4 regions of the Paenibacillus paludis genome follow, and region 3 is predicted to be linked to each of the others. Evidence: riboswitches for the same ligand, from Rfam matches in the RefSeq annotation. Region 3 holds a riboswitch; each other region holds the start of a gene.
The links. Region 3 has a riboswitch for cobalamin ahead of ACAN56_RS24540 (energy-coupling factor ABC transporter permease). Riboswitches for the same ligand answer to the same signal wherever they lie in the genome.

Region 1: it holds a riboswitch for cobalamin, as region 3 does, so the genes downstream of both, ACAN56_RS15745 (S-layer homology domain-containing protein) here and ACAN56_RS24540 (energy-coupling factor ABC transporter permease) in region 3, are expected to answer to the same signal.
Region 2: it holds a riboswitch for cobalamin, as region 3 does, so the genes downstream of both, metE (5-methyltetrahydropteroyltriglutamate--homocysteine S-methyltransferase) here and ACAN56_RS24540 (energy-coupling factor ABC transporter permease) in region 3, are expected to answer to the same signal.
Region 4: it holds a riboswitch for cobalamin, as region 3 does, so the genes downstream of both, ACAN56_RS09585 (anaerobic ribonucleoside triphosphate reductase) here and ACAN56_RS24540 (energy-coupling factor ABC transporter permease) in region 3, are expected to answer to the same signal.

Annotation. Positions count from the first base shown of each region.
Region 1 covers NZ_JBGJZP010000007.1:156,756-164,849, forward strand. The annotation lists gene ACAN56_RS15735 (hypothetical protein) at 465-1,727, shown strand; gene ACAN56_RS15740 (GAP1-N2 domain-containing protein) at 1,724-4,870, shown strand; cobalamin riboswitch at 5,329-5,528, shown strand; gene ACAN56_RS15745 (S-layer homology domain-containing protein) at 5,792-8,094, shown strand, end outside.
Region 2 covers NZ_JBGJZP010000002.1:308,401-316,494, reverse strand. The annotation lists gene ACAN56_RS04765 (PQ-loop domain-containing transporter) at 1-90, opposite strand, end outside; gene ACAN56_RS04760 (MarR family winged helix-turn-helix transcriptional regulator) at 218-652, opposite strand; gene ACAN56_RS04755 (ABC transporter ATP-binding protein) at 901-1,671, shown strand; gene ACAN56_RS04750 (ABC transporter permease) at 1,646-3,595, shown strand; gene ACAN56_RS04745 (DedA family protein) at 3,613-4,245, shown strand; gene ACAN56_RS04740 (undecaprenyl-diphosphate phosphatase) at 4,318-5,178, shown strand; cobalamin riboswitch at 5,464-5,674, shown strand; gene metE (5-methyltetrahydropteroyltriglutamate--homocysteine S-methyltransferase) at 5,838-8,094, shown strand, end outside.
Region 3 covers NZ_JBGJZP010000015.1:105,887-113,980, reverse strand. The annotation lists gene ACAN56_RS24565 (arsenate reductase family protein) at 1-292, shown strand, start outside; gene ACAN56_RS24560 (5'-3' exonuclease) at 321-1,247, shown strand; gene ACAN56_RS24555 (alpha-N-arabinofuranosidase) at 1,450-2,946, shown strand; gene ACAN56_RS24550 (DUF6171 family protein) at 2,960-3,235, shown strand; gene ACAN56_RS24545 (ArsR/SmtB family transcription factor) at 3,439-4,416, opposite strand; cobalamin riboswitch at 4,580-4,768, shown strand; gene ACAN56_RS24540 (energy-coupling factor ABC transporter permease) at 5,032-5,796, shown strand; gene ACAN56_RS24535 (energy-coupling factor ABC transporter substrate-binding protein) at 5,796-6,092, shown strand; gene cbiQ (cobalt ECF transporter T component CbiQ) at 6,076-6,867, shown strand; gene ACAN56_RS24525 (energy-coupling factor ABC transporter ATP-binding protein) at 6,938-7,780, shown strand; gene cobJ (precorrin-3B C(17)-methyltransferase) at 7,905-8,094, shown strand, end outside.
Region 4 covers NZ_JBGJZP010000004.1:196,092-204,185, reverse strand. The annotation lists gene ACAN56_RS09590 (MTH1187 family thiamine-binding protein) at 1-250, opposite strand, end outside; cobalamin riboswitch at 683-913, shown strand; gene ACAN56_RS09585 (anaerobic ribonucleoside triphosphate reductase) at 1,249-3,234, shown strand; gene nrdG (anaerobic ribonucleoside-triphosphate reductase activating protein) at 3,231-3,746, shown strand; gene ACAN56_RS09575 (ribonucleoside-diphosphate reductase subunit alpha) at 3,953-6,286, shown strand; gene ACAN56_RS09570 (ribonucleotide-diphosphate reductase subunit beta) at 6,943-7,974, shown strand; gene ACAN56_RS09565 (helix-turn-helix transcriptional regulator) at 8,087-8,094, opposite strand, start outside.

The sequences.
Region 1 (8,094 bases), on a different contig from region 3:
TGGATCGTAAGTATCTTGAGGTGTAAGCTTCGTACGTCTGTGGTGCGTGCGTTTGCGGGAATGTTAGTAAGTTTGAATGGCCTGCTTTTGGAGTCTGAAGTGGCTGTAATTGCATTTCGTGCAACTAAAACGATCGATTTCTTCTACTAAGCAGGTTTAATTGTATTTTGTACATCTATATTTCGGGAAAGCCGATAAAGTATGCCATTCTCTCTTCTATAATTGCACAAAGTGCAGGTAAAAGTTGAGCGGTGGGTCTGAGCGTTGATATAGCTGTACAAAGTGCAGTTATCATTAAGCTACATGCGGACGCAGAGCGAGGAAGAGAAGAGAAGAGTAAAGTAAAGCGAAACAGTTACAGTAGATTAGACTACAGCAGGTCATAGTAGATCAAATTGTTGGAACTTAGTTTTGTAGGCACTTACTAACAAGTTATGCAGACAGAACTTTTAGGAGGATGAGAGATGTCTTTTTTCAGCCGATTTAAGAAGAAAAATCAGCCGCAGGCGCGGCCGCTTTTTTATGATATTGTCTGTCCGTACTGCTTCACCAAGTTTTCGCCGGAGGACGTTGTTTTTCGGGCCATGCACAGCCGTGAGGATGATGAGAACTATGCGCTCGGCGAAGATGATGCACTGAATAAATACCGTGAGCGTTTCGGCCTCGATACTGTCGATGATATGGAGGCTGTGCTTAATCCGGCTGATATTCCCGAGGAATATCACCACTATACTGATCATGTGCTGACCGGTCTCACCGACCGCTATGGTGTGCTTACGCGCAGACGGCTGTGCCCGTCCTGCCATAATGAGCTCCCTGTGACCGCAGGCAAGGTTCCGAGCAACATTATCTCGATCATCGGCGCTTCCCAGGTCGGGAAGTCGGTGTACATGACCTCGCTGATCCATACGCTGCAGCATACGACGGCTGGGCATTTCGACGCGGCCTGCATGCCATTGAATGCTGAAATCAGCCGCAAGTTCCGCACCCTGTACGAAGAACCGCTGTTTGAGCGCGGTGATTTGCTGGCCTCAACACAGAAGGAGAAGATGCAGGAGCCGTTTATTTTTCAATTTGTGTTCAAGGATGAAGAGAAGCCGCCGCTGACACTGGTGTTCTTCGATGTTGCCGGTGAAGGCATGGTCGATCAGGATTACCTTGGGCTGCACGGCCAGCATATCAAGAACTCCGCGGGAATCCTGTTCATGGTCGATCCGCTGCAGATCCGCTCTATCCGGGAGAAGATCAAGATTAATTACGGCGACCGTCCCGGGGAATGGGTCTCGCAGTATGATGAGCCGCGTGATGTGGTGCTGACGATGTTCGGCGATTTCATCGCCTACCAGGAGAAGAGCAAGACCGATATCCCGACGGCCGTCGTGCTTGCCAAAAGCGACATGCTGCATTCGCTGAAGGATGAAGATGGCGACTACATCAAGTCCAACAGCAATGTATTCAACAACTATGTGCACCGCAACACGCTGAACCTGGATGAATTCCAGAACATCGACGGTGAAATCCGCCGCTTTATCGGCAAGGTAGACCGTCCGTTCAAAGATACGATGGATGTGTATTTTGCCAATACGGGGTATTTTGCCGTCTCCGCGCTGGGCAGCAATCCGGTCAACCAAAAGATAGAGGGTGTCGTCAGCCCGATCCGTGTGGACGAGCCTTTTATCTGGTTGCTGCATAAGCTGAACTATATTGAGGGGAGCGACGGGCCGTGAACAGATTCTCAGGGTCCAGGATCACCCAGCAAATGTATACCCGCGAGCGGCGGGGCGTATACCGGGCAACCGAAGGATTCGATACTGTAGCGAAGTCGGAGAGCCTGGACAATAATTTTGTCAAAAAAATCATTCATCCTTTCTGCCTTTATGATGCCCCGGCTGAGCTGGCGGCGCGCGGCGAAAAAAATGAGGAGCTGTATCCGCCCGCGCTGCATTTATTCCATACGGAAACAAACGACACGGTGATCGGGCAAAGCCGCTATCAGGCGACTGATTTTACCGGGCAGCGGAGTGCTTTTTTTGCCCATAACTTTGTAGTGCCTCCAACACGCGCCGAGGAAATTATTCAGGGCTATGGGGATTGGCTGCATGCCGATTTTGCCGGGAGTTATGAAGGAGAGCTTGGAGGAACCTTGCCGGAGCTGGCCGATATTCCGGCCCTACAGCGTGAAGGACAGGCTGATCCGCTAACGGTGCTGCGCAGTCTCGGGTTCAGCGAAGCATTGTTCAAGGCGCTGCTGCAGGCGGTCATGATCTCTGTGGCAAGCAAGAAAAAAAGTTATGTTGCCCTCGATGTTCCCATCGCAGAGCTGTCGCAGCGGGCGATGGAGCTTACGGAGATTATTTACGGGGCTTTGCCGTATGATTTCCGCCGCAGGCTAGGGGTACTCACCTATGCAAACGAGCCAAAAAGCCGCAAATATATCGATCTTACCTTTGTAGAAAAAGGCTCGCTCCGCCCCGGAGACCGCAGTATCGAGAAGGATTTCATCTTTGATCTGGCTTCAGGCCGGACCCTGAATGCCGATTTCGGCGACTCGCAGCAGCCTTATGCCGATCTGGTATGGAAAATGCTGAAGAACAAGGGCAGTTTAGATGACTTTGCCCGGTTTGCCGATTCGCTGCTGCTCGGTGAGCACGTGGACCGCAAGCTGCAGTTGGCGCTCTATAATGAGCTGGCGGTTTTTTATGAGATTGAGCAGGGCAATGAAAGCTTGTACACGGAGAACAAAAATGCTGTGCTCAGCGGCCTGCTGTCCTACCTCAAGCCAGAGGGGGCGCTGGAGTCCCGGGTACGGCTGAACGATATGTTCCTGGAGCGCTTCGACCGTGAGTATGACCTGATCCGCCAAAAGGGGATTCCACAGCCGGAGATTATGGAGCGTTTTATGGAGTATTTTGTGCTGAAGGGCCATAATTACCGGGTCAAAGTGGTCGAGTATTTCATCAACGGCATGCTGAATGCCCGGTCTGCGAGCCGGGAGGATACATTGGCTGCGGCTTACACTATCATTGAGAGCAATGACGAGCTGAGTGCAGCCTTTTTCAAAAGAGTGCTGGCCCAGCCTATTTTCCGCAAGGCACTGCTGGAACCGTATATGGAATCCCGGCTGGCTGCTGCAGCCCAATCGTCTGACATTTTACGGTTTGTCGCCCACTGGGGCCGGTTTCTTCCGGAGGCGCTGCAGCAGTCGTTTGTCCGTGATACAATCAGCGATTATTTGCTGGAGAAGCTGCAGCGTGACAAAGATCCGGTTTCGGCGGTGGCCTCGATTCACGACTCTGTAGAGAAGGCGGAAAAAGAGCGCCGCAGAGGCAGCGGGTTCAACCCTGAGGCGCTTTCGCTGCTGAAGGAGCTGATGGCGGCAGCGGACCGCTTCCTGCTGAACCGTGTATCGCTCAGTGAGCTGACACAGGAGCAGCTGCTGGAGATTTCGTTCCTGCGCTACCGGGATACGGCGGACTGGCAGCCGCCGCTTGATTCCATCAGCAGGCAAAAATCCAATGCGCTGCGCGCTGCCTACCGCTGGTTCGGGGAGGAGAATCCGGATGAGGAACTTTTTGCCGGATTGTCACCAAAGGAGCTGGATGATGTACAGCTGCTCGGACGGCGCTGGCTGAAGGAATCGCGAAGTGTAGAGCCGTTCGAGCGCTTGCCGCTCGCTTTCTATCACAATAGTGACCGCGAGAGCGGCCCGCTGGATTATGACGCGCTGCTGGATCTCGTGAAGCGCAAAGCGGACGGCGACAAAGAAACGATATACCGTTTCTTGGCCTGGTCACAGAACAACCGGCTGTTCACGGTGTCGAAGAAGAAGCTGTACCCGGGCTACCGCCGGGCGATTCTAAAGTATTTCCTGAACAGCGACCGTGAAGCCTTCAAAAGCAGGGACTTCCGCAAAAGCTATGTCTCCGCTGCCGGGCCTGCTCTGCAAAATGTATATAACGAAGCCCGCTCCCAGCTGGCTTCGCCGCTGGCGCGGTGGGTTAGCCGCAGCCGATTTCAACTCCTGATCTCCGGCTCCATTCTGGGGATCGTACTGATTGGCGTCATTATCGCCATCAGCCTGCTGCGGCCGGACAGCCCGGACACGGCTCTGCCGGAGGGCAGCCCAGCACCGGACGGCGGCCAGCCGCCTGCTGCCGTGTATCTTAGCGGCAGCGGAGAAGGCACGGGCAGCAGGCTGGTGTTCACCTTTGCTGACGCTGAAGAATGCACCGCCTTTACTCCGGCGGAGATCAGTGTAGCAGCCTCCGGTGGGGATCCGGAGGTTTACAAGGTCACGGCGACGTCGAGCCGATGCCTCGCTCCGTCGCCGGATGCGGGAGCCGCCGGCTTGAACGGCGGCAGTGGAACGGCAACGCCGGATGCGTCAGCCGGAGCAGAAGCCGGCGCGACAGGGAACGCGGATGCCGGAACGGAAGTCGACGCGACGGGGACCGCGAACGCCGGAACAGAAGTCGGCGCGACAGGGAACGCGAACGCTGGAGCAGAAGCCGGCGCGACGGGTAACGCGAACGCCGGAACAGAAGTCGACGCGACGGGTAACGCGAACGCCGGAACAGAAGTCGGCGCGACAGGGAACGCGGACACCGGAACGGAAGCCGGTGCGTCCCCGGCTGTGTCATCCGCGCCTTCGCCGGGCGTGACCGGGGGGGCTTCGTACCAAGTCACTGTGGATCTGGAACCGGGGGCTAAGCTGGCCGAGGGCAACATGATCATCGCGGGCGATTACAAGCTGACTCTGCAGTCGGATCCAGCACTTACGGCAGCCCCTACACCGAGTGCCCAGCCTACTGCAACTGCGACTGCAACGCCTTCGGATGATGGCGGAGCAGCAACCGATGCTGCTGAGTAAAGCGATATAAATAGACAAAAATCCTGAACCGCATGTTTTGCCCGGAAAGAGCAGGGCAGATGCGCGTTCAGGATTTTTTTCTTTACACTGAGCTCCGGTGTTGGTTATTGCAGATCATACCCAGTAAAGGGGATATTTCCCTCTAATGTGGACTATAGATTGAGAATAAGTTGTATAAGACGAAATATTACCGCTAAATTATCCGGTTGAGCCAGATGAGGCGTTTTGCGAAATAATAGCGGGTGTAAATCCGCCTAATCCTTATTAATGTGGGAGTAGCTAAAACTTAGCGGGCATTTTTTCCGCTACTAATGATGAACTGCGTGCAGACAGGTTGGGAGCAACGAAGAGTGTGTTTGATGCTTTCGAAAAGGGATCAGCCGGCAACGGGCGGCATTGGAACAGCTTTTCTATAGACATACAAGGGAATAGTGGATATGATTATGAATATTAAAATTTGATAGTCTAGTGAAAAGGGTGCAGATTCTATCCATAGAATTTGCTTAAAAGGGAAGGCCGGTGCAAGTCCGGCGCGGTCCCGCCACTGTAAATGCAGAGCGACTCTTAAGGGTGCCACTGTCCTGTGAAGCAAGGACGGGAAGGCGGAGGGAAGCGGTGAAGCATAAGCCAGGAGACCTGCCTTTTTCTTGAACGTTTCTATTCTTCGTGGGGTAAGAATGCGGAACATTACAAATGGATGTGGTGGCGGAGCTTGAGCACCGCCGTACTTCATTTGTATTCTTCCGAGGCCGCCCTTAGCAGGGGCGGTTTTTTTGAGGGATGAGGATGAGGTATAAGCCGGTTGCTGTGCGTGTTCCTTCTCTCTCACAGAAACGGCCCCGTCCTTTTGAAAGGGACAGCACAGCCGTTTCTTCTTGTTGTCCGCTGCTTCACTATTTTATTCACGGAAAGAGGTTAACGATGAAGACTCTTCTCTCTGCCAAGTCCTTTATGCTTGGCCTGGCTTTATTGCTGGTTATTTCGATTCTGGGCACAGCGCTTGTTCCTTCAGGACAAGTGTTTGCCGGAGCGGTCTCCGCTACCGCGTCCGGGGGAACGGAAAGTGTTACGGCTGCTGTATATGCAGCAGACGAATCTGGCGCAGAGCCGGCTGCGGCTGCATTAACAGCGAAGCAGCAGATTACAGTTGCCGGAGCGACCTATGCGGCTGCCGAGTATATGCTCAGCAGTGGCGTGACGTCAGAATGGCAGGCGGTTGGCCTCGCACAGGCGGGCTACAAAGTTCCGGAAAGTTATGTCCGGCTGCTGGAGCAAAAAGTGCGGACAGCCAGCGGCAGCTTTGCCGCAGTCACTGATTATGCACGGATTGTGCTCGCGGTACAAGCCGTGGGGGCTGATCCGGCGAACTTTGCCGGAAACGGCTCTGAACCGGGTTTTAATCTGGTTGAGCGTATCTATAACAGTGACAAAATGAGCGGCCAGACGCTGAACAATCCGGTCTATGCGCTGCTGGCACTGGATTCCGGCAATTATACCATTGGGGCGGATGCCAAATGGAGCAAAGCGGCGCTGCTGAGTGAGATCCTGTCCAAGCAAAATGCGGACGGCGGGTTTGCCTTGACTTCCGGGGCAAGCGAGCCGGATATGACGGCGATGGCTTTGACGGCCCTTGCTGCGCATAAGAGTGATCCGGTGGTTGCAACTGCCGGGCAAAAAGCAGTAGCCTGGCTGTCCGCTGCGCAGGACAGCAACGGCGGCTTTGGAGGCAGCAGCGAAAGCGCGGCACAGGTCATTATCGGCCTTGCCTCCTTCGGGGTAGACCCGGAAGGAGCAGAATTCTCCAAGGGTGAAGCAGACCTGATAAGCAGACTGCTCAGCTTCAGCGTAGAGGGCGGCGGGTTTGCCCATAATCAGGGCGGAAATGTAAATGCATTTGCTACAGAGCAGGGGCTGCAGGCGCTGGTGGCCTACACCCTGTACAGCGGGGGCGGAAACGGCAAGCTGTATGACTTCACCAAGCCAGCGGTTCCGAATCCGTTAGTGTATGTGCCCCTTGTAATTGAAGGGCCGCAGAACACGCTGGGAGAAGGGATGGCATACGCAGGCAATGTCCTCGAGGTGCTGGAGAAAGTGGCAGCCCAGAAGGGCCTTCCGATTAAGAATGAATCGGGCAGCTATGTAACGGGAATCGGCGGCATCCAAGCCGGAATCTACGGCGGCTGGGATGGCTGGAAATACGCTGTATCCCGGGATGGGGCATGGATTGATCCCGATGTAGGAATGAAGGACTTTAAACTTAAGGAAGCAGACCGGGTCCTCGTTTATTATGCGGGCAATGATACGCAGCTGGTGAATTCGCTGACGCTGTCCGCGTCGCAGCCAGGTGAGGAGGAGCCTTTCTCAGTTACGGTTACCCAGATAAAATGGGTATGGGACAACGCCACAAATATCTCGAGTCCTGTAACCTCAAGTGCATCTGGTGTGGAGGTGGCGGTCGGAGACCGGAAGGCAACAACCGGTGAAGACGGCAAAGCGGTCTTTGCCGAAGGTGTTCCGGCAGGAGACTATACGCTAACCGTAACCGGCTATGTTACGGACAATGCACCAACTATCGCTAAATATTCGCAAGCTGTAAAGGTAATCTCCAAGAATGTACCAGTCCACCTGTCGGTTGAAGGACCTGAGGGGCCGGTCGCTGAGGGAGCGCTGCAAGCATCCAACGCGCTGGCGGCATTGAAGAAGCTTACGGCATCCGGAAATATTCCGCTGGAGATTACGGAGTCCTCCTATGGCAGCTATGTGTCGGGCATTAATGGGATTAAGAACGGAACCCATGACGGCTATTGGAACTTCCTGGTGTCGCGCGGCGGGAAATGGATCTACCCAAGCGAAGGCATGGGTGATTTCAAACTGCAGGCGCAGGACAAGGTGCTTGTCTATTTTGCCGGTGCCAACACGAAGGTAGTAAATTCCGTTGCAGTATCTCCACCGCAGCCAAAACCGGGAGAAACGTTTAAAGTGACCGTTACCGGGGTGGAGTGGGTATGGAATAACACGACATTTGCTTCCGAACCGGTTGTTTCACCGGCAGCCGGAGTGAAGGTAACCATTGGCGGTAAAACAGTCACTACGGATAGCCAAGGTGTTGCAGTTTTTGAAGGAGGCTTGTCCGGCAAAATATACACGCTGGCCGTAACCGGTTATGTTGCGGAAGCCACACCAAATATTACCCGCTATACGGAATCGCTGAAGGTAGCTCCTGG
Region 2 (8,094 bases), on a different contig from region 3:
CGATTTTGTCTTGAGAATTTGGATGATTTGCGGTAGCCAGCCGAGGGAAAGAATGACACCGCCGATCAGCTGCATAAGCGAAAAGAGCATGAGAGCACCTCACAGTTCCTTTTTGTACGTTGTATGCGCCGCGGGCGGAATGGGTTCTTTTCACCCCAAAAAAACCGCCGCCTCTGGGATGAGGCAGCGGGTCGTTCAGGAAGCCAGGCTTACGCCATCATTGCTGTTTCAGACGCAGCAACTGCTCCAGCAGTTCCTGCACCCTGGTGTCAGGGAACGACTGGGCCAGAACCTCGTTAACGGTCACCCGGGCCCGGTCCAGCTTGTCTTGCCCTATGGCAGTAAGCGAGGTATAGATGCTTCTGCGGTCATCATCACAGGTCTTTCTTTGGAGCGCGTTGCAGCCTTTGGCTTCGAAACGGCTGACCAGTCTGGAGACGGCGCTCTGGCTTAACCCGACCATCGACTCCAATTGCTGCAGCTTCAGCTTCTTCTCCGGGGCTTCGGAGAGAAACAGCAGCAGATAGAATTCTTTTAGAGACAATTGGTATTTTTCCTGAAGTTTGGTTTCTAACTCATTTGCTACATTCATTTGTATATGGGTCAATGACAACCAGCTGGTTATCAGTTCATTGGCAAGAGTATCCTTCATCGCATATCACAATTCCTCTCCCGGCTATATACCGACTCATGAAATTAAATATTCAACTATTATAGCATCATACGCCTGTGGTTTGATAGATACAGAGGAAACGGCTGCAGCGTACCGGAATTCTGTCAACTCTATTCTGCTTACAATAATGTAAGGTGACTGTAAGTTTCAGAAATAGCAGCTGTAGTTTACAGTTTGTATAATGAAGTCAATCCAAAACGATCAGGTGAACGAAGGAGCGGAAGCACTTGCCCATATTAGACGTCCATAATTTATCCAAAATATATGAGGGCAAGGTATCGATTCATGCGCTGAACCATATTCGTTTTGCCGTGGAGAAGGGTGAGTTTGTAGGTATTATGGGACCTTCAGGCAGTGGGAAAACAACACTGCTCAACGTGATCGCCACGATCGACGAGCCTACCTCAGGCGAGGTAATGATTAACGGCGGAAATCCGAATGCGCTCGGGCGCAAGGACAAAGCGCTCTTCCGGCGGAAGGAGCTGGGTTTCGTCTTTCAGCATTTCAATCTGCTTGATACGCTTACCGTAGAAGAAAATATCGTGCTGCCGCTGACGCTCACCGGGGTGCCGCTTCCGGAAATGGAACACAGGCTGCAAGAGGTGGCTGAGCGGCTGGCCATCGGTCCGCTTCTTCATAAACGGACGTATGAAATCTCCGGCGGGCAGATGCAGCGGGTGGCGATTGCCCGGGCAATGATTCACCGGCCGGCGCTGATTCTGGCCGATGAGCCTACGGGCAGCCTGGACTCCAAAACAGCGGCCGAAGTGATGAGCCTGCTGGCTGAAGTGAATGAAGCGGAAGGGGCAACGGTGCTGATGGTCACCCATGACGCAGTGGCGGCGAGCTTTTGCCACCGGGTCATCTTTATCAAGGACGGACGTTTCTACAGCGAGATGTACCGGGGCAGCAGCAGGCCGGCTTTCTTCCAGAATATCATCGACATGCTGTCGCTGCTGGGAGGAGCAAGCCATGACCTTTCGGCAGTTCGCTTATAGAAATGTAACGCGGAATAAGCGTAAATACGCCGCTTATTTTGTCAGCAGCGCATTTTCCGTAATGATCTTTTTTCTCTGCGCACTGTTTATATTTCATCCGGCGATTTCGGGTGATATGATCCTGGATACGGCGGCTGACACCATGATGGTGGCTGAGGGAATCATCTTTGTATTTTGTTCACTGTTCGTGCTGGTGTCCGTAGGGTCTTTTCTGCAGTCCCGTAAGCTGGAATTCGGCATCCTGCTGATGCACGGCATGACGAAGCGGCAGCTGAACCTGATGGTCTTTTTGGAGAATATGATGATCGGCAGCTCCGCCATTCTCACCGGCACTTTGCTCGGTCTGCTGCTGGGCAAGCTGTTCCTGATGATTGGGGCGGGGTTCCTGGGCATTGGCCCGCTGGAATTTTATCTTTCCTGGCATGCGCCGGTACTGACGATTTGCAGCTTTGCTCTGCTGTTCATGCTGATCTCGTTAAGTACCTTTGCCTTTATCGGGAACGAGTCGGCGAGAGGTTTGTTTCAGCGCGGACGCAAAGGAGACAAGGAGCCGCGGGTGTCTGCCTTACTGGCGTTCACTTCTGGCTTGCTGCTGCTTGGAGGCTATGTTCTGGCCGCTACCACGACCGCAGCATCGGTGGAGAGAGTGATGTTTCCGGTAGTGGCGATTACGGTCGCCGGCACTTACTTGTTCTATACACAGCTTAGTCTATATGTGGTTAGGATAATGAGGAAAGTCCGGCGGTTTTATTGGCATAAGACAAACATTATTACGCTCTCGGGCTTAACCTACCGCTGGAAAGACAACGGGCGGATGTTTTTTATGGTGACGATTGTTTCGGCGGTATCCTTCACCTCTGTCGGGGTATTTGCTTCTATTCATACACTCTCCAAAGAGCTGAAGCTGGACTATCCGGCAGCGGTCGGTTATGTGGCCAAGGGCAATGAGGCCGGGTCCGCTGCGGAAGAGGATTTAAGCGGGATAAAAGCGGAACTGGAGCGGTTGAATCTTCCCTATCGCTCGCTGGAGATCCAAATCAAATATGCGGAAGTAGAGTCTCAGACCGGTCCTGACCGTACAGAGCGTTTGCCGCTGATGGCTTACAGTGATTACAAACAGGCGCTCCAGCAAGCCGGATTTACCTCCCGTGAGCAGCCGCTCATGGGGAACGAAGGTCTGGTCATGATCGGTTCCCAGCGTGACCGCAGCCTGACCTCTGATCGGGTTCATGCCCTCTATAAGCTGAAGCAGGGAGTAGATATTCAGGAGATCGGATATACGGAGCATGTGCCGATTGCTGAATATCTGCTGCCGGAGCTGGACGGGAGGGATGGCGGTGATTTCAGCGGAGTTGTCGTCAGTGACAGCTTGTTCTCCGCCATTGATCCCGTGCAAAGCGATTTGTATACCGGGTTCTATATGGACCCATTCCAACAGACGGTTGGCATTGCTTCGGGACTTGCGGACAAAGGCAAAGTGTCCTACGAGAGCAAATCCCCTTATGCCGTTGTGGTCAGCGGCACGCTGTTCGAAATTCAGCAGACACTATACAGTACGATGCTGTTCGCTTCACTTTTGGTCGGCACAGTTTTTTTTATCGCCGCAGGCAGCTTTTTGTACTTCCGGTTGTACATGGATCTTGACCATGACCGGCTGCAGTATTCGACCTTGTCCAAAATGGGCCTGACCGACCAGGAACTGGACCGGACTGTGACCCTGCAATTGTCCCTGATGTTCTTTGTTCCGGTGGGGCTAGCCATCCTGCATAGCTTGTTCGCCTTTATTGCGCTGCAGCGGCTGTTCTATCTGTCCATCGCTGCCGAAACGGGCGCGGTGCTTATCGGCTACCTGGCTGCGCAGGGGTTATACTTCTTCCTTATCCGCAGCCGTTATTTGCGCAATCTCAAAAAAAATCTCATCTGAACGCGGAGGAGCACGATATGAAAACATGGATTACCGATTTTATGGAACAGTTCGGCTATCTGAGCATTTTTCTGATGCTGGCCCTGGAAAATATTTTTCCGCCTATTCCCTCGGAGGTAATCCTTCCGTTCGGCGGTTTCATGACAACCACTTCCGGGATGACCATCCCCGGCGTGCTGATCGCCTCAACGGCCGGCTCGCTGCTGGGAGCGCTTGTGCTGTACTGGATCGGCCGGATGCTGGACGTGAACAGACTGGAGCGGATTGTGGACCGCTGGGGCGGACTGCTCCGGATAAGCGGAAAAGATATCCGCAAAGCGGATGCCTGGTTCGACAAATACGGCTACTGGACGGTATTATTCTGCCGGATGATTCCGCTGGTGCGGAGTCTGATCTCCATTCCTGCCGGAATGTCGGGGATGAAATTCGGATTATTCATGCTGTTTACGACGATTGGGACGCTCGGCTGGAATGTGCTGCTTATTCTGCTGGGTGCTGCGCTGGGAGAATCCTGGGAGGATATTGGCGTGTACATGGAAGCTTACTCGAGTGTCGTCTACGTATTGATTGCTGTGGGAGTTGTTGTGGGTGGTGTGCTCTATTTCCGCAAACGCCAGTCCGGTAGAAAACCGGTAGATACCACAGATTAATTAAATTCACAGGTTTCGCAGAACATTTAAAGCCTCGCATAGGGTGAGGTCAACAAAAAGGAGGGGATCAATATGGAGCTGCTGACTATCATGAAAGCCATCATTTTGGGAATTGTAGAAGGATTAACTGAATTTGCTCCGGTATCCTCGACCGGCCATATGGTAATCGTGGATGATATGTGGCTGAAATCCCAGGAATTTCTCGGAAAATATGCGGCGAACACGTTCAAAGTAGTCATCCAGCTGGGTTCGATCCTGGCGGTAGTCATCATTTTCCGCAACCGGTTCATCGACCTGCTGGGTCTCAAACGATTCAGCCGCAAGGAGCTGACGGCGGTGCCGGAAGGACAACCTCCGGTGGAGACGGAAGGCCGGCTGAAGCTGGCGCAGGTCATTGTAGGACTTATCCCTGCAGGAATCCTCGGTTTTCTGTTCGAGGATTACATCGATGAGCATTTATTTTCAACATCAACGGTGCTGATCGGTCTGGTCATTGGTGCAATATTCATGATTTTTGCCGACCGGTTCGCCCCCAAAAAAATCAAGACAGAGAGTGTTGACCAAATTACATATAGACAGGCGCTATCGGTAGGTTTGATCCAATGCTTGTCGCTCTGGCCCGGCTTTTCACGCTCCGGATCGACCATCTCAGGTGGTGTGCTGCTGGGTATGAGCCACCGTGCGGCTGCCGATTTCACCTTTATTATGGCAGTGCCGATTATGGCGGGTGCGAGTCTGATTTCACTGGTCAAGAACTGGCAGTATTTTACGATAGATGCCCTGCCGTTTTTTATTGCCGGGTTCATTAGTGCCTTCCTGTTCGCGCTGCTCTCTATGAAGTTTTTCCTGAAGCTGATCAACCGGATCAAGCTCATGCCGTTTGCGATTTACCGTCTCGTTCTTGCCGGGGTAGTCTACCTCGTCTGGTTCTAAAAGACAGTTTGAAACAGTCCGTTGACTGCTATCATTTATCGAAAAGGAACCGGCTGTACCTCCTTAACAAGGACGGTACAGCCGGTTCTTTTTGCTGTACACCAAACGTTCGCTGAAGCTGCTTCTTGAAGAGAGGCTGTGAGGGAATGTGCGGCAGAATCGCCGCAAAATGAGCCTGCACGGCGCCAGCTATAGAGAATGTGTATAACGGGAATACCCGTAAATCTGTTGCGGATAAGGTATCGGATTCAGTATGATGGCATCAGATTACGGGATGAATACAATTTGCAAATATCGGAGACAGGCGCCAGCCGGAGTATCAGAAAGGCCCGGAGGCTTAATAGGGAAATTCGGTGACAAGCCGATGCGGTCCCGCCACTGTAACGGAAGAGTTCATAGCAGCCCATGTCACTGGCCATATCTACTTCGCCGGGAAGACTTGCTGATGGATGCCGACGCCGCTAGCCAGGAGACCTGCCTGTCTCAACAGCACTGCAGTACCTACGGAAGATAGGGAGGTGTTAAGACGTTACCCATTGGCAGCCCATGGGCGTCTTTCCCTGCGGCCTGGTTAGGGGAAGACGCTCTTTATTATCGATACCGACTGAGATCATTAACTAAAGCTTAAGGCATTTACTATAGACAAGGGAGTGACTGTAATGACAAACAACATCAAGACGAGCAGCCTCGGTTATCCGAGAATCGGAAAGAACCGGGAGTGGAAAAACACGCTGGAGGCTTACTGGAGCGGCAAAATCAATGAAGAAGCCTTCCGCGCGGAAATGGCCGGGATTCAGCTTCAGCACCTCAAGACACAGCAGCAGGCCGGGATCGCACTGATTCCTGTCAATGATTTCACCTTTTATGACCATGTGCTGGATACCGCTGCTATGTTTGGCATTGTTCCTCCGCGATATGCCTACGATGGCGGAGACATTCCGCTCGATCTGTACTTCGCCATGGCGCGCGGCAATTCGGCCGCCCCTGCCTGCGAGATGACCAAATGGTTCAATACGAATTACCATTATATCGTGCCGGAAATCGGCGGGCAGACTCCCCGCCTGATTGAGAACAAACCGCTCGCTGCCTACCGTTTCGCCAAAGAGCAGGCGGGTATTGAAGGCAAGCCGGTTATAGTCGGACTCTATACCTTCCTGAAGCTCTCCAAGGGGTTCGCTGCCGATCAAATTGCAGAGGTTGCTGCCCGTTTCCTGCCGGTGTATGTGCAGCTGCTGCAGGAGCTGCAGCAGGAAGGCGTGGCTTGGGTACAGATCGACGAACCGGCTATCGTAACCGGCTTAACCGCGGAAGAAGTTGAACTGCTGGGAACTATCTACAGAGAGATCGCTGCAGCAGTGCCCGGACTTCATGTCTTGCTGCAGACTTACTTTGAAGCCGCAGAGCCGCTGGAAGCGCTGCTGGAGTTGCCTGTGCAGGGTATCGGACTGGACTTTGTCCATGACGGCGGGGCTAATCTGGCCTCGATCCGGCGTCTGGGCTGGCCAGAGGACAAATGGCTGGGAGCGGGCATTATCGACGGGCGCAATATTTGGCGTTCCGATCTGGATGCCAAGCTTGAGCTGGTCCGCGCGCTGAAGTCCCATGTGCCGGACGAACGGCTGATCCTCCAGCCATCCTCCAGTCTGCTGCATGTGCCGGTAACTGTTCAAGGCGAGGACAAGTTAAAGCCTGCGGTACGGCAGGCGTTGGCCTTCGCCGACGAGAAGCTGGCGGAGCTGAGTCTGATTGCAGCAGCGGCGGGCGAGGATGGGCAGGTCTATGCCGCAGCGCTCGCCGAGAGCCGCGAGGCGCTGAAAGTGTTCCGCGCCTTGCCGGAACGCGGGCGCCAGGATGTGGCTGAGCAGGTGAGCAGCCTGGATAAGCTGCCGGACAGCCGCAGCTTGCCCTTCGCGGAACGCGTGAAGGTGCAGCAGCAGAAGTGGCAGCTGCCGCTGCTGCCGACAACGACGATCGGCAGCTTCCCGCAGACGCCTGAAGTGCGCCAGGCCCGGCTCAAATGGCGCAAGGGTGTCTGGAATCAGGAGCGCTATGACGGATTTATCCGCCAGCAAATTGCAGATGCGATTACTTTTCAAGAGGAGCTCGGGCTGGATGTGCTCGTGCACGGTGAATTTGAGCGGACGGATATGGTTGAATTCTTCGGCGAGAAGCTGGCAGGGTACCTCTTTACCAAAGGGGGCTGGGTCCAATCCTACGGTTCACGTTGTGTGAAGCCGCCGGTCATTTATGCCGATGTTGCGTTTACCGGCCCTATGACCGTGAAGGAAAGTCTGTACGCCCAGTCGCTCACCAGTCTTCCGGTAAAAGGGATGCTGACCGGTCCGGTGACCATTCTGAACTGGTCGTTTGTCCGTGATGATCTCAGCCGTGAAGAGGTGGCCAACCAGATCGCCCTTGCCCTGCGGTATGAGGTTCAGGCGCTTGAGGAAGCGGGAATCGAGATGATTCAGGTGGATGAACCGGCGATCCGTGAAGGCCTGCCGTTAAAGGCTGAAGATCATGAGCATTATTTGAACTGGGCGGTAAGATCTTTCCGTATCGCTACCAACTCTGTGAAGGCGACCACGCAGATCCATACGCATATGTGCTACAGTGAGTTCAATGACATGATCGGATCGATCTCGGCGATGGATGCCGATGTAATCTCCATCGAGACCTCGCGCAGCCATGGGGAGCTGATCGTCAGCTTTGAAGAACAGGAGTATGACAAGGGAATCGGTCTTGGTGTGTATGATATTCATAGTCCGCGTGTACCGAAGGTAGAGGAAATGACACAGGCTATTGAGCGGGCGCTGCGTGTGCTTGATGCCGGACAGTTCTGGATTAATCCGGACTGCGGCCTGAAGACACGGGGCTGGGAAGAAACCGGAGCGGCGCTGCGCAACATGGTGCAGG
Region 3 (8,094 bases):
GGGGCATGAGCTGGAGCTTCAGCATATCGCCGAGCAGCCGCCCACTGTGGAAGAGCTGCGTTTGCTGGTCGCGAACAGCGGGTTTCCGTTGAAGAAGTTTTTTAATACGAGCGGTGAGGTGTACAAAGCACTGGGCTTGAAGGACAAGTTGTCCAGTCTTAGTGAAGATGAGCAGCTTGAACTGCTGTCCAGCAACGGGATGCTGATCAAACGCCCGGTAGTCACTGACGGCAAGAAAGTCACTGTAGGCTATAAAGAAGAGCAATACGGCGAAGCCTGGAGCAACGCCTAATAAGATGGAATATAAGGAGAGGTTACACATGAGTTCAGTAACAACGGGCCGGGTAATGATCGTCGATGGAATGGCTCTGCTGTTCCGGGCCTTTTATGCGACCTCTTATGGAGGATATATCCGCAAGACGAAGGCCGGACTGCCGACCAATGCGGTGTACGGATTTTTGCAGTATTTTTTCGATGCGGTCAGCACATTTGAGCCTTCCCATGTGGTCTGCTGCTGGGATATGGGCAAAGGGACTTTCCGCACCGAGAAGTATGACGGTTACAAATCGAACCGGATAGATGCGCCGCTGGAGCTGATTCCACAGTTTGATCTGGTCAAGGAAGTCGTGGCTGAACTGGGCGTTCCGAATATTGGACTGGTGGGCTATGAAGCGGATGATTGCATCGGCACGCTTGCTTCATGCTACAGCGGGGAATCCGAGGTGTACATTCTCACCGGCGATCACGATATGCTGCAACTGGTCAACGATAACGTCAAAGTCGTCATTATGAAAAAAGGCCGCTCGAACTATAAAGTTTATGATCCGGCGGAATTGCTGGAGGAAAAGGGCCTCACCCCTGCCCAGGTGATCGATTTGAAGGGCTTCATGGGCGACACCAGCGATAACTACCCCGGTGTAAAAGGCATTGGCGAGAAAACGGCGCTGAAGCTATTGACCGAATACGGTACGGTGGAAGGGGTAATCGAGAATCTTCATCTGCTTCCTAAAGGCGTGCGTGCCAAAATTGAGGCCGATCTTGATATGCTTCACCTGTCCCGTGAGCTGGCGGAAATCCGCTGTGATGTTCCGGTAGTCTGCACGCTGGCTGAATGCCTGTGGGCGCTGCAGCGCGAGACGGCAGCCCGCAAGTTCCAAGAGCTGGAATTCGGCAGCCTGATGCATCTGATCAGCAGTGTGCAGGATGAGCGGGGCATTGTGCAGATCGAGCTTGGGGATCTGGGCTGATCTTCGCCAGCTGCTGATACAGGTTGATTATTTTTTTGCAAAAGCACTCTTGAACCCATATAGGTTCCAGAGTGCTTTTTTTCCGAATGGGGTGGAACATGTTATATAAAGATTGACGAAGGGGTTTAGCAGTGTTTATAATATTAATATAATTATTAAGTGGTTAATATATATATTAATTATTGAGAGGTGGATTATTAAAATGGCTCAGCGTGCAGTATTAAATGCGGATATCCGCAAGGGAACAATCAACCGGAATATTTATGGACATTTCTCCGAGCATTTGGGACGTTGTATTTATGAAGGCATCTGGGTAGGCGAGGATTCGCCGATCCCGAACACGAACGGCATCCGCAACGATGTTGTGGAAGCGCTTAAAGAAATCAAGATTCCGGTGCTCCGCTGGCCGGGCGGCTGCTTCGCCGATGAATATCACTGGAAAGACGGCATCGGTCCGCGTGAAGGCCGCAAACGGATGATCAACACGCATTGGGGCGGTACGGTGGAGAACAACCATTTTGGCACCCATGAATTTATGGAGCTATGCGCCATGCTGGATTGTGAGCCTTATATCAACGGTAACGTCGGCAGCGGCACGGTTCAGGAAATGTCGGAGTGGGTGGAGTATCTGACGTTCAACGGCGTTTCGCCAATGGCGGAGCTGCGTCAGGAGAACGGCCGGCAGGAACCGTGGGCCGTGAAATATTTTGGCGTGGGCAATGAGAACTGGGGCTGCGGCGGAAATATGCGTCCTGAATATTATGCCGATCTGTACCGCCGGTATCAGACCTATGTGCGCAATTATGGAGACAATAAGATCCATCGCATTGCCTGCGGTCCGAATGTCGATGATTATCACTGGATGGAGGTCCTGATGCGTGAAGCCACCCGCTATATGGATTCCATCACATTGCATTATTACACCATTCCGGGTCCTGCCTGGGAACAGAAGGGGGCGGCTACCGGATTTGAAACCGGCGAATGGTTCTCTACGCTGGAGAAGGCGCTGCGCATGGATGAGCTGGTAACCCGCCATAGTGTAATTATGGACAAATATGATCCGGAGAAACGTGTGGGCCTCATTGTCGATGAATGGGGAACCTGGTATGATGTTGAGCCTGGAACCAATCCCGGCTTCCTCTATCAGCAGAACACGATCCGTGATGCACTGGTTGCCGGTGTAACCCTCGACATTTTCCATAAGCACAGCGGCCGCGTCCGGATGGCGAATATTGCCCAGACGATCAACGTGCTGCAGGCTGTAATTCTTACTGAAGGCGAGAAAATGCTGCTGACTCCTACGTACCACGTATTCAACATGTACAAGGTGCATCAGGATGCGGAACTGCTTGATCTTTCGCTGGAGAGTGGTACCTATAGCTTCGAAGGCCGCGAGATTCCGGAAGTCTCGGCCTCAGCTTCCATTACGGCGGAGGGTGTAATTCATGTCAGTCTGTGCAACCTGAATCATGCTGCAGCAGCATCGCTTCCGCTGGAGCTGCGCGGACTTGCCGGGAAAGAGGTTGAAATTACAGGAACGACGCTGGCCGGAACAGCAATTGATGCCCACAATACATTCAGCCAGCCGGAGGCAGTGACGCCACAGCCGTTTACCGGCTTTAAGCTGGAAGGCGGCAAGCTTAACGTTGAGCTGCCTCCGATGTCGGTGACCGTGCTGGAAATTACCCCGAAGGCTTAAGGGAGCATCCGTTATGAGCACTTTATCAACCTGCAAGGGCTGCCGGGAAGAGTATAAGGTGACGGATGCCCAGATTGCCCGGATTCTGGCTTCACCAATGTTCACCCCGGACAACACCGCTTCAGATGAAGTATACAGGGAGCGGGTTGCCCTTTGCTCAGCTTGTCCGAAGCTCCAGGATGGCGTAACATGCACGGCCTGCGGCTGTATTATACCGGTCGTGGCCAAGCTGAAGGAGCGCGGCTGCCCGTTGCCGGGCGGCGGTTTGTGGAGTCCGGTCACGGAGTAGCGTTCCGCCAAGCCGTTGGAGAGCCTTTGTCACAGAGGAAGCATCATCGGCTGTGAATACCGGAAAGAACCCCCTGGAGTCCCAGGCATACTGAAATTTTAAACGCCCTCATCACTCGTGGATGCAATACCGCGAGGGATGGGGGCGTTTATGTGAGAAGAGAAGAATATATATGCGGACTTTACAGTGAAGGCATCGCTTGGCTAGGAAACTGTTCCATTCCCATTGTCAGTACCTGCTGCTGCATCCCTTTTATCCGCGTCAGCACCATTGAATCCATCGATATAGAACAGCTCTACGACCAGATCCTCGTTGTAATTGCCGAAGCCTTTGCCGAATAAGGTGAGCCCGCCGATATGTTCGGCATCCTCTTCCACCGAGAGCCTGAAGGTCCACTGCTTGTTGCGGATTGCAACCTGCTCCAGCGTAATGTCTGAGAGTTTTAAGCCGTCCATATAGGTTCCTTTTGGGGTAATGCGCAGCTGCTTGAGCAGGCCGTATTGATTGGTGTACGCCGGCCACCAGGCAGGGGTATATTTCCCCGGGCTGTCTCCGTAATCGCCTGGGCTAGTCCAATACCCGAGCTTCTGGCCATTTAGCGTAAACGCAATATCCGAAGGCCAGTTATTATTGGTTGAGGGTGCTTCCGAGGCAATCTCCATCGTAATGATGAGCTCCTCCGGCTGCTGGCTGGACAACAGGAAGTTGGGTATTTTGTATTCGACATAACCTTTGCCAAACCAGAGAATTCCGGCATTCATCCGCTCCATATCCCAGAAATAACGCGGATCGTCGAAGCTGCCGATGATATGCTCGGTAGTGGCCAGCCCGCAGGTTGGCTCTATCTCAAAATCGGAATAATGTCCGACCGGTATTTCTTTCCGGTGACCCTTGCGCTCTGCTTTGGCCTGGAGTGGGAAGATAATCTCCACCCCTTCAGCGGCAAGAGAACAAATCTTTTGCAGTCCGCTTCGTCCGGGAGCCATATGGGTGCGGATCAGTCCGGCCGTTTCCAGCTTACGCACATGCATTGTCATAATGGCGCTGCTCAGCTTGACCGCTCCCGCCAATTCCTTTACATTCATGGGCTGAACAGCAAGCAGCTGCAGCATTCGCAGACGTACAGCGCTTGAGAGCGCCTCGTACACCGGCAGGGAATCTTCGGTAAGATCAAGTTTCATTTTCTGGGTACGCCTCCGGATTCAAGTTATATAGTTAATAATTATATTACTTAAATGGCTTTCTTACAACCCGTTGGGTTCACCGGATGGTGTGCTGGAGAACTTTGCCGCTCCACTTTTATCACAGACACCACCCGGCGAAGTCCACTATAATGTACAGGATAAATTAGCGATAAGACAAGGTGCCCTTGTAACTACAAGGGGTAACAGGGAATCGGGTGCAAATCCCGAGCGGTCCCGCCACTGTAAGGAAGAGCTGAACTTCAGCATGTCACTCGGCAAACAGCCGGGGAAGACGAAGGAAGGCGTTATGATCCCGAGCCAGGAGACCTACCTTGTTTGCGCGCACCACGACTCTACGCGGATAGGAGCGGTGTACGAATTGGTTAAAGAGATGAAGGCATGCAGTTTTGGAGACGGTGGATTTTGAAGATTTGGTGCAGAGCAAGTGCCAGCTTCAGCTCCCCCACATTACAATTCTGCGAATTCTCCGCGCTGTTGCAGCGGGACCACCATCTCTTACATATCTGATGACGTACATAGCACTCCCACCCCCCGGGGCGGGAGTTTTTGATTTGATGCGGCACAAAATGACGAATCCATGGAGGGAAAAGCATGAACAAACGCAAGTTTTGGAGTTTTGCTGCACTTATTGCCGGATTTACCGTTTATTTTTTGCTGAATGAGCCGGGCACGGCCAACGCGATGCATATTATGGAGGGGTTTCTGCCGGTAGGCTGGGCCGTATTCTGGTGGGCGGCGTTTCTGCCGTTTTTTGCCCTTGGAGTCCTTAAGCTGAAGAAAATGACCAAGGACAACCCGGAGCTGAAGCTGCTGCTTGGGCTGGCGGGTGCATTTACCTTTGTATTGTCGGCACTCAAAATGCCTTCCGTAACCGGAAGCAGCTCCCATCCTACAGGAACGGGGCTTGGTGCTGTAATGCTGGGGCCGCTGCCGATGAGCGTAATCGGGTCTGTTGTACTGCTGTTTCAGGCGCTGCTGCTGGCGCACGGGGGGATAACGACACTCGGAGCGAATGCATTTTCGATGGCAGTGGCCGGTCCTTTTGCCGGGTATGCGGTCTATAAGCTGCTGATGAAGGTGAACGGTCGTGAAAAGCTGGCTGTCTTTATGGCAGCGGCAGTGGCCGATCTCATGACGTATGTGGTGACCTCGGTTCAGCTTGCAGTGGCTTTTCCGGCGGCAGACGGAGGTGTGCTGGCTTCTCTGATTAAGTTCGGCGGTATTTTTGCCGTGACGCAGATTCCGCTCGCCATCAGCGAGGGGCTGCTGACCGTGCTGCTCTGGAACTGGCTGAAATCCTACAGCCCGAATGAGCTGTCGCTGCTGAAACGGCAAACCAAGGGAGGAAGTCTGTGATGAGCAATAAGTGGAAAAATGGGTTGATGCTGCTGGCGGTGATTTTGCTGGTGGTGCTGCCTCTGCTGCTGGTGAACGGGGAATTCGGCGGGGCTGACGATGCCGCAGAGGGTGTAATTACAGAGATTGATCCCGGTTATGAGCCCTGGTTCAAACCGCTGACCGAGCTGCCCGGCGAAACGGAAAGCATGCTGTTCGCGCTGCAGGCGGCGATCGGGGCCGGAGTGATTGGCTATTCCATCGGCCTGCTGAAAGGCAGACAGGACCGGCGCAAGCTTAATGATCAGAAGAATTGATGCGTTATCCTACAGCAATGCGCTGAGGCAGCTGCCCGCGATGTGGAAAAGCCTGTTCGCAGCAGTCATGTTCATCCTTTCCTATGCGCTTCATCCGGCCTTGCAGCTTGTGATTGCGGGCTGGATGACCGTGTGGTGTGTACTGTACGCCAAAATCCCGCTGCGCGCCTACGGACTGCTGTTTGGTACGGCACTTTTGTTCTTTTGTCTGAGCCTGCCGGCCCTATTGCTTGAAATTGGCCTTCCAACTGTCGGTGAGGCGGTAATATCCTTTCAGCTCCCGGCTTTGACTCGTTCGTTATACATTACGGCGGAGGGGCTGCACCGGGCAGGATTGCTGCTGGCGCGCGTGTTGGCCTGTCTGACCTGCTGCTTATTTATCATATTTACAACACCGTTCGGAGAATTGCTGCAGGTACTCCGTAGGCTGCGGATGCCGCAGATCGTACTGGAGCTCATGCTGATTATGTACCGTTTTCTGTTCCTGCTGAGCGATACAGCACATGGAATGATGCTGGCCCGGCGGCTGCGCGGCGGCAGAAGAGGACGGGGGGCCAAACTGCGGGAAGTTGCGGGAATGGCGGGCTCGCTGTTTGCCAATACGATGCACCGCTACTATGGGCTGTCGCAAGGGCTGATAACCCGGGGGTACATGGGTGAGATTATTTTGCCGCCTTATGTGTCACGCCCGGTGCCGCGCAGATTCGCGGTTCAGGCCTGCACCGGTATTTCCCTGCTGCTGCTCGCTCAGCTATGGATCTTGCGGAGCAGGTGATTGCCTGATGCAGGAATCGGCCAACGGCAGGAGTTAAAGTGGAGACTGAACTAAGAGTAAGGAGATTGCAATGAATAATGAATATAGCCTGGTCTTTGAGGGGGTCGCCTACAGTTATCCGGACACGGCGGAACCTGCGCTGCGGGAGCTGACTGTCTCCATCCCCAAAGGACGAAAAACAGCAGTCCTCGGCCACAACGGCTCCGGCAAATCAACCTTGTTCCTGCATGCGGTTGGCGTACTGCGTCCGCAGAAAGGCAAGGTGCTGCAGGGCGGTACCCCGCTAACCTATTCCAAAAAAGAGCTGGCCGCCCTGCGCCGCCGCGTGGGCCTCGTCTTTCAGGACCCCGAGCAGCAGCTGATTCTTAGTACGCCTATCGAGGATATTTCATTCGGGCTGCGGGGGACGGGTATGGATGAGGCCGCTATTCAGAAGCGCTGCCTGGAAGTGCTGGAGCAGCTGAATCTGCTGGCTCTGCAAGATAAGCCGGTTCATCAGCTCAGTCTGGGCCAAAAAAAGCGCACGGCGCTCGCAGGGGTCATGGCGATGGAGCCGGAGCTGATTTTGCTGGATGAGCCGACCTCCTATCTGGACCCGCTCTCCGAGAGACAGCTGCTTGCGGGACTTGAGAGCATTTATGCCAAGGGCACCACGGTGGTCATGGCGACGCATGATATGAATCTGGCCTACCGCTGGGCGGACTGGATCATCGTGCTGGATAAAGGCGTCTGCCGGGCAGCCGGATCGCCGGAGGATATTTTTGCAGACGGGGAAGATATACGGGCGATCGGCCTTGACCTGCCGCTGCTCGCCGATTTATGGCATAGCCTGCCCGGCCGTTTGACTGCCGGGCAGACTGCTCCCCGGAATGCAGAAGAGTTCAAAGCCATTCTGAAGCGGGAAATTCAATAGAATGATTGCGTCAATGACAGAGGTGAATGCCGTTTGGGCAGAAGCATCTGCTATATATAGAGCGTTGTAGCAAGCAGCAGGGGAAGCATGAAATCAGGTTATTTTGTGGACGGGGGGAAAAAGGATGAAGAAACAAGGAAAGCTGCTGATTATCGGCTTTGGCCCCGGTGCCCTGGAGCATATTACAGGCCGCGCACTGGCTGCGCTTGAGGAAAGTGAAGCTGTCATCGGCTATAACACCTATGTAGAGCTGATCAAGCCGCTGCTGAAGCATCAGGAAATTGTCGGCACCGGTATGACCGAAGAGGTCAGCC
Region 4 (8,094 bases), on a different contig from region 3:
TGTCGCGGCGGTCATCAATCTTCAGCGACGTGGATACCCGCTGCGCCCCGGCAGCGAAAGGCGACTCATGCAGCGCTTCTACGGCAGCGAGAATCCGCGGGATCGGCCCTTCGATAATCGTCCCCATGGATGTAAGCTCATAAGTGATCCCTTCCACTCCCCTGAGCACACGCTGCATATCGGCCACATAGCTGCTAAGGCTCGTGCTGCCTGTGCCGATCGGAATTACAGTTACTTCGCCAATTGCCATCCTGAACCCCTCCTTAATATGCTGTAAAGCAAAACCCTTTATGGAAACTTCCTCGTGGTAACTCATTCCGGACTATAAACCTAAAACTCCTGATATATGTCTCCGGCCTGTTCTTATTGTAGCAACTCCGCCGCACACCCACAAATCGCCGTGAAGACTGTTGCTCCATTTAACACCCTCCGTAACCTTCGCCTCCCCATATTTCTCCGTTAGGCACTCCAGTGTCACGCTCACTATATTTATGGATTCTTTGTGGCATCTTTTAAGACAATTTATGACTTTATCCAGACACTTTTTGTACCCAACTTGTGGATTACCTGTGGACTAACTGTGGATCATTTGTGAGTAAAACCGCAGAACCCGCTCCCCGCGCGGAGTTTCAAAAAATGGTTTACAAACACAACATATTGGGTTATTTTTATCTAACGACAACAAAATATAGTGGAAACAGGTGTTTCGCTCTTTCAAGCGAGCTGAAGCTTAATAGGGAAACGCGGTGCAAATCCGCTGTGGTCCCGCCACTGTAACCGGATGCCTGCAGGCTTTCTGAAGCCCGCGAAGCAGCGTCTACCGGCAATAGCCACTGAGGGGCGGTAAAGCTCTCGGGAAGGCGCCGGAAGATTCACCGGAAGCCAGGAGACCTGCCTGTTTCGCCGACACCATCATTCATGCCTGCGAGGACCAGGTGAGGTGTCCGCAATGCGGCCTGCACAAGCAGACATAGCCTTCCCGTGTTTTAAGGAGCCAAGGCTGCCGATACCTGAAGGCGATAAACCGTTATCGCCCTCAGGTATCGGCTTCTGCGGAATATATAAGAACAGGACAGAGATTACCCCTGTCCCCTGCTTATATGTTCATCAAGACAACCGGCAAATATCCTTTAAGGATATTTCGTACGCATTCGGGCATTTCCCGCCTCCTCGGCGGGAGATGCTTTTTTACTGCTATCAGGAAGTATATACTTCGTTCTTACTATACCGAGGGGAGAGAGCTAGACAATGACGCTGCTGGAGAAACGGTACAACGGTGGACAAGCTGCACAGGAAGTTCTTTTGGAGGAAGTTATTCATTTGGGACGGGATATTATCGACAGCCGGGATTTGGATCTGCTGCGCGAGAATGCCAATTTGAACGGAGAAAGCTTCTCCGGCAAAATGAGCAAATTCGGCAGTGAATATTCCAAGTGGTATGCCCGCAACTTCACGATGCCGCCACAGCTCGTGCAGGCCATTCAGGATAATGTCGTGTACGTCCACGATCTGGATCAATACGCCATCGGAACGACCAACTGCATCTTCATCCCGTTTGAGCGCCTTCTCCGCGAAGGCTTCAATACCGGCAACGGCAGTGTCCGTCCTCCGAACTCAATTATGACCGCAATGTCGCTGGTGGCGATTATTTTCCAATCCCAGCAAAATGCCCAGTACGGCGGCGTATCCGCCAATAAATTGGATTACGACCTTGCCCCATACGTGACCAAATCCTTCGCTAAGCTGTTCCGCAAGGGACTGGAATACTTTGAAGAAGGACAAGCCGGTGATCACCTCGGCGAAATCACAATGAGCCGCAGCGATCTGGCGGAGCAGTACCCGCGCGCCTTCCGCTTTGCGCAGAAAGAGACCGAAAGCGAAACACTACAGGCAGCAGAGAGTATGATACATAATCTCAATACGATGTCCAGCCGTTCCGGCGGACAGATTCCTTTTACCAGCATCAACTATGGCACCTGCACCTCCCCCGAAGGCCAGCTTGTGATCAGCTCCCTGCTGACCGCCACCATGAACGGCCTCGGCAGCGGAGAAACACCGGTGTTTCCGATCCAAATCTTCAAATGCAAGCAAGGCATCAACCAGCAGCAGGGCGATCCGAACTATGAGCTGTTTCTTAAAGCAGCCGAATGTTCCGCACGCAGACTGTATCCGAACTTTGCCAATCTGGATGCTCCGCTCAACATGCAATACTATGATCCGGCTGACCCGGACACTGAATTTGCTACGATGGGCTGCCGCACCCGGGTGCTGGGTGACCGTTTCGGACGCGATCACTGCTCAGGCAAAGGCAATCTGTCCTTCAACACCCTTAATCTGGTCCGTCTAGGCCTTGCTCACGGCACTGTGACAGGCCGCCGTCTTGCTCCCGACGAGGAAGGCTTCTACGACGACCTGAATCATTATATGGATATTGCGCTGGAGGGCCTGCTGCACCGTTTCCGGATCCAGGCGGCCCAAAAAGCCAAAGCCTCCGATTTCATGATGCGCGAAGGCGTCTGGGAAGGCGGCGAGCAGCTTGCTCCAGAGGACAGCGTAGGCGATCTGCTGAAGCACGGCAGTCTGTCGCTCGGCTTCATCGGTATGGCGGAGTGCATGAAGGCCATGTACGGCAAACATCATGGCGAGGACATGGAGGTCCATGCCAAAGCGCTCGCCGTTGTCCGCCATATGCGTGAGTACTGCGACCGCAAGAGCGAAGAACTTGATCTTAACATCACGCTGTTTGCAACACCTGCCGAAGGCTTGTCCGGCAAATTCACCAAGGTGGACCACAAGGTGCTTGGCTCAATTCCCGGCGTAACCGACCGCGAATATTATACGAACTCCTTCCACATTCCTGTGTATTACGAGATCAGTGCGGCCAAGAAGATTAGCCTTGAGGCCCCTTTCCATGAGTACTGCAACGCCGGAGCCATTTCCTATGTGGAACTGAACGGCAATGCCCGCAGCAACCCGGCGGCTTTTGTCAAAATCATCCGCTACGCGCTGGAGCAGGAAATCAGCTATTTCAGCATTAACCACCCAATTGACCGCTGCTCCGGCTGCGGCTATGAAGGGGTTATCGGCACGAACTGCCCTTCCTGCGGCGCGCATGAGCATGACACCCATATCCGCCGCCTGCGCCGGGTAACCGGATATTTGACCGGTGACTACCAGACCCGCTTCAACGCCGCCAAGCAGGCCGAAGTAAGAGACCGCATCAAGCATCTATGAATATTTGCGGCTACTACCCGGAATCAATTAATGAGGGAGAGGGCATGCGGGCCGTCCTCTTCCTCAGCGGCTGCCGCCACCGCTGCCCGGGCTGCTTCAATCCGAAAACGTGGAATTTCAATTTCGGTGAAGTGTTCACCCTGGAGCGGCAGCGTGAGATTATCGCTGAAATTGCTGCTAATCCGCTGCTGGACGGCCTGACGCTGGCCGGCGGGGACCCTTTTTTCTCGGCAGAAGAGGCTGCGGGCTTTATCCATGAGCTTCGCGCCGTACTGCCGGATTTCTCAATTTGGATTTATACCGGTTATACGTATGAAGAGCTGACGGCTTCTCCGGGCTCGCCGGAATGGAATCTGCTGGCCTTGTGCCATGTAGTGATTGACGGACGATTTGTAGAAGAGCTTAAAGATACTACCCTTCCCTACCGGGGAAGCAGCAACCAGCGGATTATCGACATTCCGGCCAGCCTTGCCGGCAAGGAAATCATCCATTGGCAGCCTGCTGTACTTTAGCTTCTTGGAAATATAAATTTCATGGTATACTTTAAGCTTCTGTTTTCCGCAGACTCGGATTCTAGCACGCGATACGATCTATCGCCTGTTTCGAAGGCAGCTTTGAAATGTCGGCTGAGCCGCCATTTCCTGGCCGCTTTCTGCGCTATAATATATCAATTTTTAATATTGAAAATTAAACCCAAATACGAAAGGATGAATCCCCTATGCCAGAACTCGTAGTGAAACCCGACAACCGCCAATTGGCTTTTGATCAAATCCGCCTCTCCGTTTACGCCGACCGTATCCTGAACGGCCTTGAGCAATTAAGCAAAGAAACCTTGCTGCGCGGGGTGCAGTCCAAGCTTCGCCGGAGTGAGGTCAGCGGAGAAGAAATCAGCAGTGCCTTCACCATGAGCGCCCTTGAGCTCGTAACCAAAGAAGAACCGGACTGGAAGTTCGCTGCTGCCCGCTCGCTTTTGACGACCCTATACAAAAAAGCCGCAGTTAACCGCCGCTATAAAGCATACCCGGATGAGCCATACGGCGAATTGTACCCGCTGATTTCCGATCTGGTGAAGAAGGGCATCTACCGTGAAGAGCTTCTGACCCACTACACCAAAGAACAGATTGCCGAGCTTGGCAGCTGCATTGATTATACACGCGACCTGCTGTTCGATTACATCGGTTTGCTTACCCTGTCCGACCGTTACCTGGCCCATGACTTTGACGGGCGTGTGATGGAGCTTCCGCAGGAGCGTTATATGATTATCGCTATGTTCCTCATGCACACAGAGCCGGAAGAGAAACGTCTGGATCTGGTCAAAGAAGCCTACTGGGCGATGAGCAACATTTATATGACGGCTGCAACGCCAACGATGTCCAACGCTGGTAAAAAGGTTGCCGGACAGCTCTCCAGCTGCTTCATCGACACCGTCGACGACTCGCTCGAAGGTATCTTCGACTCCAACACCGACGTAGCCCGGCTGAGCAAAATGGGCGGCGGCATCGGCGTCTACCTCGGCAAGGTGCGGGCCCGCGGCTCCGATATCCGCGGCCACAAGAACACCAGCTCCGGCGTTATCCCATGGATCCGCCAGTTGAACAATACCGCCGTCAGCGTCGACCAATTGGGTACCCGCAAGGGTGCCGTTGCCGTCTACCTCGACGTCTTCCATAAAGATATTCTCGCCTTCCTCGACCTGAAGCTGAACAACGGCGACGAGCGGATGCGCGCGCATGACGTGTTCCACGGCGTCTGCCTGCCGGATCTGTTCATGGAGGCCGTAGAAGCGCGCGGCCACTGGAACCTTTTCTGCCCGCATGAGGTGAAGATGGTAATGGGCTGGAAAGATGAGAACGGCCGCGCACTTGGCCTTGAGGATTTCTATGACGAAAAGCTTGGCCAAGGCGCATTCCGCGACAAATATGCCGAAGCTACCGCCAATCTGGAGCTGTCCCGAATTACGGTTCCGGCCATCGACATCATGAAGCGGATTATGAAATCACAGCTGGAAACCGGCACACCTTACATGTTCTACCGCGATACGGTGAACCGCTCCAACCCGAACCGGCACCAGGGGATGGTCTTCTCCTCCAACCTGTGCACGGAAATTATGCAGAACCAGTCGCCAACGGTCATTGAGAGTGAAGAGCTGGTTACCAAAGACGGCCAGACCCGGATCGTTATCTCGAAGGTTCCCGGCGACTTCGTAGTCTGCAACCTGAACTCCATCCACCTGGCACGCACCATCCCGGCCGGAGTGCTGGAGCGGCTGGTGCCGATTCAGGTACGCATGCTCGACAACGTCATCGACATTAACAATATAGAAGTGCTGCAGGCGCAGTACACAAACAGCCAATACCGTGCAGTCGGCCTCGGCACCTTCGGCCTGCATCACCTGCTGGCGCTGGAGGGCATCCGCTGGGAGTCCGACGAAGCCGTGGAATACAACAATCACCTGTATGAGCACATCAACTATCTGTTGGTACACTCCAGCATGGAGCTGGCCCGCGAGAAGGGCCGCTATCCGAAGTTTGCCGGCTCCGACTGGGATACCGGAGCCTACTTCGACTCGCGCGGTTATACAAGCGGCGAGCAGGAAGGCAAATATGTGACAACTGAGCAGTGGCGTGAGCTGCAGCAGGAAGTAGCTAAAGACGGCGTACGCAATGCCTGGATGTTCGCGATCGCTCCAAACGGCTCGACCTCGATCATCGCCGGCTCCACAGCCAGTATTGATCCTCTGTACGAGCTGCTCTCCTACGAGGAGAAAACAACCTACAAGATCGCCAACCCGGCACCCGATCTGTCCGAAAAGACGATTTGGTACTACAAAACGGCGTTCCTGATTGACCAGAACTGGTCGATCCGCATGGCCTCAGCCCGCCAGCGCCACGTCGATCAGGGCCAGAGCTTCAATCTGTACGTGACGCCGGACATCAAGGCCACCGATTTCCTGAACCTGCATCTGAACGCCTGGAAGGGCGGACTCAAGTCGACGTATTATGTGCGGAGCCGTGCATTAACCATAGAAGAGTGTGAATCTTGCGCCAGCTAATTGTCTTCATGCCTTGAATAGAAACACGGTGATGTATTCGTAACTACGAGAAATGTTTGGGCTTCCGGCCGCTGTTGTCATCAGATGTCTTGATTGTACCGCTCATAGCGGACGACATCCGATGACAGCCTGTGCTTTCGATGCGAGCTTTCCTTCGGAAAGCTTTCAGGCGGTCGCTGTCGCTCCTACAGCTCCAAACTTCCTCTCCGTGACTAAGCGCTGGTTTTTAAAGTAAGCATTCACCAGTTAGCTGCGCGAACGTTGTCCCAATATCAAGATTGGCGGTTGACCAATTCAGGCTTTCTCTTCCTTGTTCAATGCGCAGCATGCCATTTTTTACCCATTTTTAATCAATAACGGGAATTCCTGCCGCTACTTGTGCCCCTGGATTGAAAATCCCACAAGGAACGGGAATTCTGCCCGCTAAGTTTTCACAAAAGGGCTCTATTTGATAAACAGCCCATAATAGCGACATGAATTCCCTCTATAAGAATAAATAGAACCATTCATACAAAATTACCGGGTGACTTTCCCGTTACCCCCTTAGGAGCCAGGAAGCTTGCTCCCCCTCTCCATTTGGAAGCCCGTTCCGGCGAGAGGGCATGGCGGCGGAAACCCATCCACAGTTTGAGTGCAAAATACAGGAGGGAAACAAAATGCAACTGCAAAAGATTTTTAATACAGAAGCGCCGAATATGTCTACCCGCATCATTGACGGGGAATGCTCGGGCATTCTGAACTGGAACGATATCCGCATGCCGCATATGTATAAGCTGTACAAGGTGCTGCTGCTCAACCACTGGATCGCCGATGAAATCCCGATGTCCAAGGATGCCCAGCAGTTCCCGATGCTTGAGGCTGAAGAACAGCGTGTGTTCAAGATCAACATCTCCCTGCTCGCGGTACTGGACTCCATGCAGACCATGTTTGTGGGCGACGTAAAGCGGTATTTTACCGACTCTTCCCTGGAGGCGATCTCCGCGATCATCGGACAGCAGGAGGTTGTGCATAACCAATCCTACTCCTACGTCCTCTCTTCCATTGTTTCGGACAGCGAGCAGAAGGAAATCTTCGAATACTGGAAACATGATCCGGTCCTGCTGGAGCGCAACCAGTTCATCTCCGATATTTATCAGGAGTTCCGCGACGAGCCGTCGAAGGAAACCTTTTTCCGCGCGCTGGTAGCCGATCTCATTCTGGAAGGGATTTTCTTCTACAGCACGTTTGCTTTCTTCTATAATCTGGCCCGTGACCAGAAGATGATGGCAACCAGCCAGATGATCTCCTACATCCAGCGCGACGAGAACCAGCATTGCTACTTCTTCGCGGAAGTGTTCAAGCAGCTGCTCGTGGATTTCCCAGAGCTCAACACTCCGGAGAATATGGATTATGTGTACCGCACCATCGACCGCGCCGTAGAGCTGGAAACCAACTGGGGTCACTACACGCTCACCAACGTGCGCGGCATTGACATGAACGAGCTGAGCGATTATATCAAATACACCGCTAACAAACGCCTGACCCTGATGGGCATGGAAAAAGCCTATAAAGGCGTGGACGTCAACTGCATGCCATGGATTAAGCCTTTCTCCGACGAAGCGCTGAACGCCACCAAAACCGATTTCTTCGAAGCCAAGTCACGCAATTACGGCAAAGTCGGCGACGACAACGGGTTCGACGATTTGTAAGATTCGACCCAGCCGGCTGCAGATAGCAGGTCCAGGAAATAACCTCAAAAACCCGGAAAAAGCCTTAGATAATCAAGGTTCTCCGGGTTTTTTCCTCTTCTGCTATTCAAAGTCACAGCT